Regions from separate parts of the Sporosarcina sp. 179-K 3D1 HS genome, predicted to be linked through region 2. Evidence: riboswitches for the same ligand, from Rfam matches in the RefSeq annotation. Region 2 holds a riboswitch; each other region holds the start of a gene.
What was found. A riboswitch is a leader RNA that binds a small molecule or an ion and turns the genes downstream of it on or off. The one in region 2 is predicted to bind thiamine pyrophosphate.
Positions count from the first base shown of each region.

Region 1: linked by a shared signal. The riboswitch ahead of thiM (hydroxyethylthiazole kinase) and the one ahead of AB1K83_RS17785 (thiamine phosphate synthase) in region 2 are both predicted to bind thiamine pyrophosphate.
Region 3: linked by a shared signal. The riboswitch ahead of tenA (thiaminase II) and the one ahead of AB1K83_RS17785 (thiamine phosphate synthase) in region 2 are both predicted to bind thiamine pyrophosphate.
Region 4: linked by a shared signal. The riboswitch ahead of AB1K83_RS11025 (3-oxoacyl-ACP reductase) and the one ahead of AB1K83_RS17785 (thiamine phosphate synthase) in region 2 are both predicted to bind thiamine pyrophosphate.

Region 1 is NZ_JBFEGI010000007.1:5,461-7,659, forward strand. It holds gene thiD (bifunctional hydroxymethylpyrimidine kinase/phosphomethylpyrimidine kinase) at 1-410, opposite strand, end outside; gene thiM (hydroxyethylthiazole kinase) at 407-1,210, opposite strand; TPP riboswitch at 1,291-1,398, opposite strand; gene AB1K83_RS10440 (DUF3238 domain-containing protein) at 1,534-2,199, shown strand, end outside.
Region 2 is NZ_JBFEGI010000021.1:20,365-22,563, reverse strand. It holds gene AB1K83_RS17795 (thiazole synthase) at 1-37, opposite strand, end outside; gene thiS (sulfur carrier protein ThiS) at 40-243, opposite strand; gene AB1K83_RS17785 (thiamine phosphate synthase) at 263-856, opposite strand; TPP riboswitch at 940-1,048, opposite strand; tRNA gene AB1K83_RS17780 (tRNA-Arg) at 1,271-1,342, opposite strand; gene clpP (ATP-dependent Clp endopeptidase proteolytic subunit ClpP) at 1,561-2,169, shown strand.
Region 3 is NZ_JBFEGI010000001.1:72,602-74,800, reverse strand. It holds gene AB1K83_RS00365 (ABC transporter ATP-binding protein) at 1-647, opposite strand, end outside; gene tenA (thiaminase II) at 634-1,326, opposite strand; TPP riboswitch at 1,432-1,535, opposite strand; gene AB1K83_RS00355 (YunC family protein) at 1,681-1,983, shown strand.
Region 4 is NZ_JBFEGI010000007.1:112,903-115,101, reverse strand. It holds gene AB1K83_RS11030 (squalene/phytoene synthase family protein) at 1-779, opposite strand, end outside; TPP riboswitch at 987-1,085, shown strand; gene AB1K83_RS11025 (3-oxoacyl-ACP reductase) at 1,154-1,915, shown strand.

The sequences.
Region 1 (2,199 bases), on a different contig from region 2:
GGCGTGATCACCGTGGCAATCGGGAGGAGCTCTTCCTTCAACGCTAGCACAGCTTCCTGCTGCAAGAGGGAGGCGCCTCCCTTTGCGATCATGACGGGGTCGATGACCAATGCAGGTGGTCCATACATCTGCAATGCCTGTGCGACTGCTGTAATGATGTCAGCCGAAAAGAGCATGCCCGTTTTCACCGCACCGACGGTAAAGTCGTCCAAGACCGCTTTCACCTGAGCAATGACACCACCGACTTCAATCGGATAGACGCCATGCACACCGAGCGTGTTCTGCGCCGTGAGGGCGGTCAGTGCGGATGTGCCGAATACATCCAATTCCTGGAATGTCTTCAGGTCGGCTTGGATGCCGGCACCGCCTCCGCTATCCGAACCTGCAATCGTTAACGCTACTGCTGTCATGATGAGACACCTCCTTGTGGAATGAAATTCTCAATTGTATTTTCTAGTGAAGATAAGCCATTTAGGAAATAAACTGCAAAATCCCCCGGGCCGGTAGCCGTCGCTGCCGCTTGTTCCCCGACTTGTTTATAAAAAGTCAATGCGGTGGCGGCCGCCTCCAACCGCTTTTCATTAGCCACTGCTAAGAAAGCACCTACGACCGAGCTTAATAGGCAACCGACACCAGTTACGCGCGTCATGAGTGGGTGTCCTCCTGTAATGGACAAGACGTCCTGTCCGTCCGTGACAATATCGACCTCCCCGGATACTGCAACGAGGCAATGGTGAGTGGCGGCGACTTGTTTTGCCAATTTCACAACGTCAGCTTCACCCTCTCCGGAATCCACGCCTTTGGATTGCCAATCAGCCCCTGCGATGGCTGCAATTTCTCCGGCATTGCAACGGATGAGCGTGACATCGACTTCTTTCAAAATACGCAGTACGGAATCCTTGCGGAACGCAGTCGCTCCAGCTCCGACCGGGTCCAAGATGACCGGCTTTCCGTGCTCATTGGCACTCTTGCCTGCAAGGATCATCGCCTCGACCGTCACCGCCTTCAACGTACCGATATTAAGGACGGTACAAGAGGAGATTGACGCAATTTCTGCCGCCTCTTCGACCGCGTCCGCCATCACAGGGGAAGCGCCCAAAGCAAGCAAGCCATTCGCCTGGAAGTTGGCCACGACAATATTCGTAATGCAGTGAACGAGAGGCTGCTCCTCCCGTAATTTTTGTAAAAGAGGTTCTGTTGAATTTGACATGAGGATCCACTCCTTTGTTGGAAATAAAAAACGCTTCCTGATCGGATCAGGAAGCGGGCGTGTTGAAAAATGGAATAATCAAAACTACCACTCCACTTCCCTCCGCTGGCTTCAACCAGATCAGGTTCCAAGGGTCCGCATATCCATACGCGTCTCAGTCCTTCTACGGGACTCCCCTAGTGGCGATACATGAAATTTGTTTTCACCCCCACTATAACATAGTTTCAAGCGATGGCAAGGAGGGAATTCATAATAAGATGCCTGACCAGGTTTAGTCTCTTTGAAAACAAGCAAACATGGAGGATAAAGGAGGCTTCGCATCTATGCAGCCACTATTTGAGATTAAGACAGTCTTGCACGAGGCGGACCTGATTTCATTCACATGGAATGACGTCGGCGGACTGTATCGTGTGTATAAAGATGGGACACATCTGTACGAAGGGACGGTGGCCGAATTCAGTGATGGGGATTTCACCCATGCAAAACTCTATACGTACACGATCGAACGGCTGGAAAACGGGGAAGTGGTCGATGTCATCGTCCTTCAAACGTCAGCGTTCGCGGAGGAAAAGAATAAGGAGAATCCACTTCAATCCATCGTCATGACAACCATCGTTGCCAAGACGCAAATCGCATTGTCATGGGAGAAGATAAAAGATATTGAAGAATATCATATTTTACGCAACGGAGTTTATGTAGAAACGGTAAGAAGGAATCGTTATATCGACCGGGATATCTCATTAGATGAACCTTCCACCTACTCCATTCATGCGGAGCGTCCATTGGCACAGTCCGAAGAACAGTTGAATGTCAGTAAATCCATCGTATCTCAAGTGTTTGGTAGCTTGAATCCGTTTGCTACAAAAGAGGAAGCCGAAGTGGAACAGTTTTGGATAACGAAGGAAATTGATCCTCCGAGTCAATTGCTGCTGCCTATCCAAGAGAAGGAACCCCGGAACAAGGTGGATCGTTGGAAGTTTCGGTATACG
Region 2 (2,199 bases):
AGCGGGACGAGAAGGTTTTATTTCCGATCTGCAACATGTTTAACCGCCTCCTACAAAGTGGATGATTTCAATCTGATCCCGGTCTTGAATCGGGTGATCATAAGCCTCTTTATTCAAAATCTGTCTATTCAATTCCACAATCAAAATACGGTTGTCGAGTCCTAAATGGTGCAGCAACTGCTGGACATCCCCCACCTCTTTTGGAATCGAACGTTCCATTCCGTTTACTTCGATATTCTTCAACTCACAACGCCTCCTCATTTCATTCAAGCTCCCGCCGGTATTCCCGGACAGCTTGCAATGGATGATCACTATCAAAAATAGAAGACATGATCGCGACACCGGCGACTCCCGACCGGGCCAATTCTGGGAGATGGCTAGGCTGGATCCCGCCAATCGCATAGACCGGAATGGACAAAGCGGTGACGATTTCTTTCAATTCCGCTGTGCCGCGAGCCGGAAGCCCCTCCTTCGAACGGGTGTCATATAAATGACCGTAAAGGACCCAATCCACCCCCTCCTGACTGGCCACGATCGCTTCTTTGGTCGAGTGGACCGATTTGCCGAAGGAAATTTGGGGGAACCGGCTTTTCAACAAGGGAGAGGGGATGCCGTGCCCCGGTATTTGGACTCGTTCGATCCCGCAGACAAGAGCTATATCCATCCGTCCGTGGACAATCAATTTCCTCCGGTCAAATCCGGAATTGTCCATGTGTTCGATCAGCTGAACCAATTCTTGAGCACTTTTGGATTTCTCCCGTAAAATGACGGCATCGACGGAATGTTGGATTGCTAGAAGAACGTCCGCCAGTTCGTGAACAGGAAGCCGGTCATTGGTGACGGCAATCAGTTTCAAACCTCCACCTCCCTCCATACAAAAAAGACCACTTCCCTGGAAGGGTAAGTGGTCTGGAGGTCATCCGCTATGTACAAAGATGCGCCGAAAATAAGCCACTTCCCTCCGCAGGTCCAAACCTGTTCAGGTAATAAGGGTATCGGAGTTGTACTCGTCTCTCAGTCCTTTTCAAGGATTCCCCTAATGGTCAAAATATGTATTCAATTTTGTTGACGCTTTTACCATAGCATGGATTTCATTGGAAGGGAAGGGGGGTCTCAGGAAGTTTAACGGTGGAAAGTTAGGCTATACTAACAGAAGATAGTAAGAAGTCGGTTGGAAAAAGAGGATTATAGATTACATATGCCGAAATAAAAAGACTGGCAGAGAAAATAAAAAAACCCACTTATGTGGATTTCAATCAAAAATATAAAACGCCCTCGGCAGGAATCGAACCCACATTTCAAGAACCGGAATCTTGCGTGCTATCCGTTGCACCACGAGGGCAATGTAAAACGCTACACTCTGTAGCAGACAAATTTCATTATACAATTGATGAGTCAGGAATGCAATACTTTTTTTGTTTTTCCTTTGATTCAGCCGGGTTTTGCTGAGAGCGTTATATTTGACCTTTATTGACCATAATAGGTATGATAAAGGTACAGTTGAAACGGCATCCTGTTTCAGCAGGCCGATCACTTATCCACTTTGAAGGAGGAAATGGAATGAATCTAATACCTACAGTAATTGAGCAGACGAACCGGGGAGAACGTGCCTACGACATTTATTCCCGCTTATTAAAAGACCGGATCATCATGTTGGGAAGCGCCATTGACGATAATGTGGCGAACTCCATTGTCGCACAGCTTCTATTCTTGGAAGCGGAAGATCCGGAAAAAGACGTCTCCATCTATATTAACAGCCCAGGCGGAAGTATTACAGCAGGGATGGCCATCTACGATACGATGCAATTCATCAAGCCGGACATTCAGACGATTTGTATCGGTATGGCAGCGTCCATGGGATCCTTCCTTCTGACAGCCGGGACAAAAGGAAAGCGCTATGCTTTGCCGAATGCGGAAGTCATGATTCACCAACCACTCGGTGGTGCACAAGGGCAGGCGACTGAAATCGAAATCGCTGCGAAACGCATTTTGTTCCTACGCGAGAAATTGAACACGATCCTTTCCGAGCGTACAGGCCAGCCGGTCGAAGTGATTGCGCGCGACACGGACCGCGACAATTTCATGACAGCGGAACGTGCCAAAGAATACGGATTAATCGATCATATCATCACACGCAGCGATATGAAACTTAAAGAAAACGAAAAATGATGCAGCTAGAAGCCGATCTCGATGATGAGA
Region 3 (2,199 bases), on a different contig from region 2:
ACTACCATTTCTTCCAATGAAGTGACAGGTGAGTTTTGCACGACGAAAATCCTATCTGACAGGAAGAGTGCTTCTTCCACGTCATGGGTGATGAAAAGGATCGTCGATTTCTGAAGGTCCCATTGCCGGAGCAGCCATTCCTGCATCGACAGGCGAGTAATCGCATCGAGGGCGGAAAACGGCTCATCTAGTAATAGTAGCGGACTTCCGGAGAGAACGGCTCGCAAAAAGGCGACCCGCTGCTTCATGCCGCCTGATAATTCTGCGGGATATTTTTCACCCGTTCCCCCAAGGCCGAACTGATCCAATAAAGGCACAACCCGTTCCCGGGCGGCCCGTTTTTTCATTCCCTTCACTTCAAGCGGAAGGCAAGCATTTTCAATAATGGTACGCCATGGCAACAACAAATCTTGTTGCGGCATATAGCCGACATTTCCGAGAAGCGGCTCGTCTATTTTTCCATTGAAAACGATCCGGCCCGCTGATGGAGATGCCAGCCCTGTCGCGAGTCGGAATAGCGTGCTTTTCCCTGAACCGCTCGCCCCGACAATCGAGATGAATTCCTCTGGATATACTTGAAAGCTCAAGCGATCCAGGATGTTGGTCTGACCATCATAACTGTATGACACACCATCAAACTTGAGCATGGTGGTTTTCGGCTCCTGGCCACATCTGTTTCGAATTCGCCATGTCCCAGAACATGTATTCAAAACGAGTCGTGTTCAAGAAAATTTCCTCCAGCCTTTGCAACTCATGCTCCGGTTTGCCTTCCGCATACTGATCCATCAGTTCGATGCACCAAGACGCCAGTTCACCGAATTCTTCGGAAGCGTACATGCGGATCCAATCTCCGTACAACGGATGATCCGCTGCCCCCGGAATGGCGCTTAGCTCTTTCCCGATCTCCCAATAGCTCCAAGCGCATGGCAGCAGTGCCGCGACGACTTCCGCCACGGTGCCGTTCTGGCAGACATGCAGCATGTAATGGGTGTACGCGAGCACGATTGGCGAAGGCTGTGCCGACTCCAGCTCTTCCTCGGAAATGCCGAATCGTTTGGCATAACTTCTATGCAGTTCCATCTCCGTATTCAGGGTCCCATCCAGTAAAGAAGCGAATCGTCCCATCGTCTGTAAATCAGTCGCCTTCACTGCCCCGATCGCAAACACTTTCGCATAATCTATCAAATATAAATAGTCCTGCACCATATAAAAACGGAACTTATCCGGATCCAACGTGCCGTCTCCGATTCCTCGGACAAACGGATGTGCGTGATTCTGCCTCCATATCGGCAACGTCTTCTCGTGCAAACGGTCTGTGAACTTCATGTCTGATATCCCCTTTCTATTTGCCCAAAATAAAAATCCACCTCTTGAAGAAGAAGTGGATGAAAGACATTCGAAAGCACAACCGGACACAGACCGGCAGAATGTAACTGCTCAACACCTCTTCCTTACGCCGGCATGATCCGGTTCAAGTTATAAGGGTTAAGGCCAATGCCTCTCTCAGCTCTGTGCGAGCACCCCTAGCGGTGAATCTTATGAAGTTGGATTGCCCCATTATAAACATAGATGGATTGGAAGGTCAACTGCGCCTATGGAAATCCTTGGGGTATCAAAGGGAATCTCCGTCACGCAACCAGGTGCCGGTTCATATACATAGGAGGGGAGGAGGCAGAGGAAATGGTTTCATTGACACCGATATTCCTGGACGGCCACGCGTTCACCGCCACGACGGTCCGTCTACCGAAAACCACGTTGCTGACAGTTTCAAACGACGTGGGCTATATTATGTGCGGCGCACTCGACGTGGAACTGCTCAACACCCTGCTGATCGATCGCCAAATCATTGCGGGCCGTGCGGTGGGGGTTAAAACAATCGAACAATTGTTGAAAGCGCCGCTTGAATCGGTCACGATCGAAGCGGAACGGCTTGGGATACGCAAAGGGATGAGCGGGGAAGAGGCATTATTGAAAATGGTGTAGAACGAACAGCTCCTAATGAGACGATTCTCTGTGGAGCTGTTTTTGGGCATTTATTTACTTGATTACCAAATACTCCTACTACAGTTGGATCAATTGCCACGAGAGTTTCCCTGCGCCCTGACAGTTTCGGGAATAGCCCTTACAGTTCGCCTGATTGCCATGAGAGTTACCCCGCGCCACAACAGCTTCTCCCTTGAGCCCGAAAATGCCCCCTCA
Region 4 (2,199 bases), on a different contig from region 2:
GCGCGTGTCATTTTTTCTCGCCCTTCTTTCATGGCGTTTAACGTTTTATGAGCCAAGGCAAGGGGGAGACGGCAGAATAACAAAATGCTTTTCTTATGAAGGGACTTCATATATTCATCCGCTTTTGCCAAGTTTTCTTCCGCGTATTCAAATAGTTCCGCGCGCGTCCAGCCATCGGGCACAAAACTGACCCCACGTTCCCCCAAATCCTCTTCCTCATTACGCAAAATATTGACGGCTTGAAGCCCGCGCCCATAACCAATGGCAAGGTCACGGTCGGTTTTTTCATCGGCATAGTGCGCCCAAAGATCCGAAAGCATGACGCCCACAAGTCCTGCGACGTAATATGTATAGTCATCCAAATCTTCACGTGTACGGATGTTCCAGTTGGCCTTTGACCATTTGGCCATGCCCCATGCCATTTCACGGGCAGCGTCCGCGACAATCGGCCGAACATCCATTGGGCAAGCTTGCAGCCACTCTTCCAAACGAATGGTCACGTCAGGCATGATTGATTTTACCGGCTCCAGAATCCGGAAATACTCTTCGTTATTAAAAGGTCGTTCAAATAATTCGCTGACTTGCTGCAAAATTTCATATTTAACGACATTGTCCAAGTCGGCATGATCTTCAATTTCATCAATTGCACGGAATATCAAGTAAGCAGAGGCAACCGAATATTTTAATTCCTTTTGTAAAAAAGTGATCGGGATGTAAAATGTACGGCTCGTCTCTTTTAGTACACGCATGGCGTCTTTTGGAAATGCAATCTCAGCCATAATAAGCTCCTCTCTCCACCCTTAGTTTTTCCCCTACTAACATGGTAACTCAATTCCTGAAAAAAATATAATAAAACAGAAAGTGGTGAAAAAGGCGACAACCCCACAACCTAGCAACCATTCCGAATTATCCCTAAGTTTCCGATTACACGGGCGACTGTCACCATTAACCCAAGTATGGTACACTAACTCCGAAGACAATAGGAAACAGATCACTGGGGGCGCCATTCGGCTGAGAGGAGACAACTCCGACCCTTAGAACCTGATCCGGGTTAAACCGGCGGAGGGAAGTGGCGGATACGTTTATGTAGATGCAGATCACTTCTCCAGTGGTCTCTTTTTTTATGTAAAAATTGAATGGGGAGATGAATGAAATGGAATTGAAAGATCAAGTCGTTTTGGTAACAGGAGCAGGCCGGGGGTTGGGAGCCGAAATTGCAAAGGCATTCGGGCGGGAAGGTGCAAAAGTGGTCGTCAACTATTTTTCCAGTGAAGACAAGGCAAATGCGGTCGCAGCTGAGATTGGGGATAATGCCCTTCCAATCCAAGCGGACGTGCGCAACGCGGAAGATGTGAAGCAATTATTCCAACAGGCAAAAGAACATTTCGGCCAAGCGATTACAACGATCGTCAACAATGCCCTTGTCAACTTTTCATTCAACGGAGACGATCGGAAGCAGTTGGACACGATTGAGTGGAGCGATTTCGCCGGACAATTCGAAGGCAGTGTCAAGGCGACACTCAATACATGGCAAGCAGGCCGAACGGATATGGTGAAAAATAAATTCGGTCGTATTATCAATATCGGAACCAACCTATTCCAACATCCCGTCGTACCGTACCACGACTACAATACGAGCAAGGCCGCCCTTCTGTCGATGACCCGCAATATGGCGAAAGAGCTCGGCCCAAAAGGCATCAACGTCAACATGGTCTCCGGCGGGTTATTATTGAAAACGGACGCCAGTGCGGCCACACCCGATTTTGTGTTTGACATCATTAAGGAGAACACCCCTCTTGGCGAAGTCACCACACCGGCTGAACTAGCAGACGCGGTCCTCTTCTTCGCCTCCCCTTGGAGCCGTTCCGTCACGGGACAGAATTTGATCGTCGATGGCGGCTTGGTGATGAACTGATCCTCTATTATTATGGGTAATTGATGAATTTCACCAAATGGTAACCACCCTGCTTACTTGCCAGTTAGCGGAGGGTGGTTACCCTTTTGTCTTGGTATACAAAGCAAATTTTGCGATAATAGCCGTTGTCCTTTCCTAGCTGACAGCAGGCTCCATAACGTTTCACTTAAACTTCTAAACGCTCCAAACCCAACTTCTCAACGTTTACACCCACCCTCGTAACGTCCACCTTGTATTCCCCATTAAGTTTTGCCTCCAACATTGCGTATCAAAAGTTGCTTTCG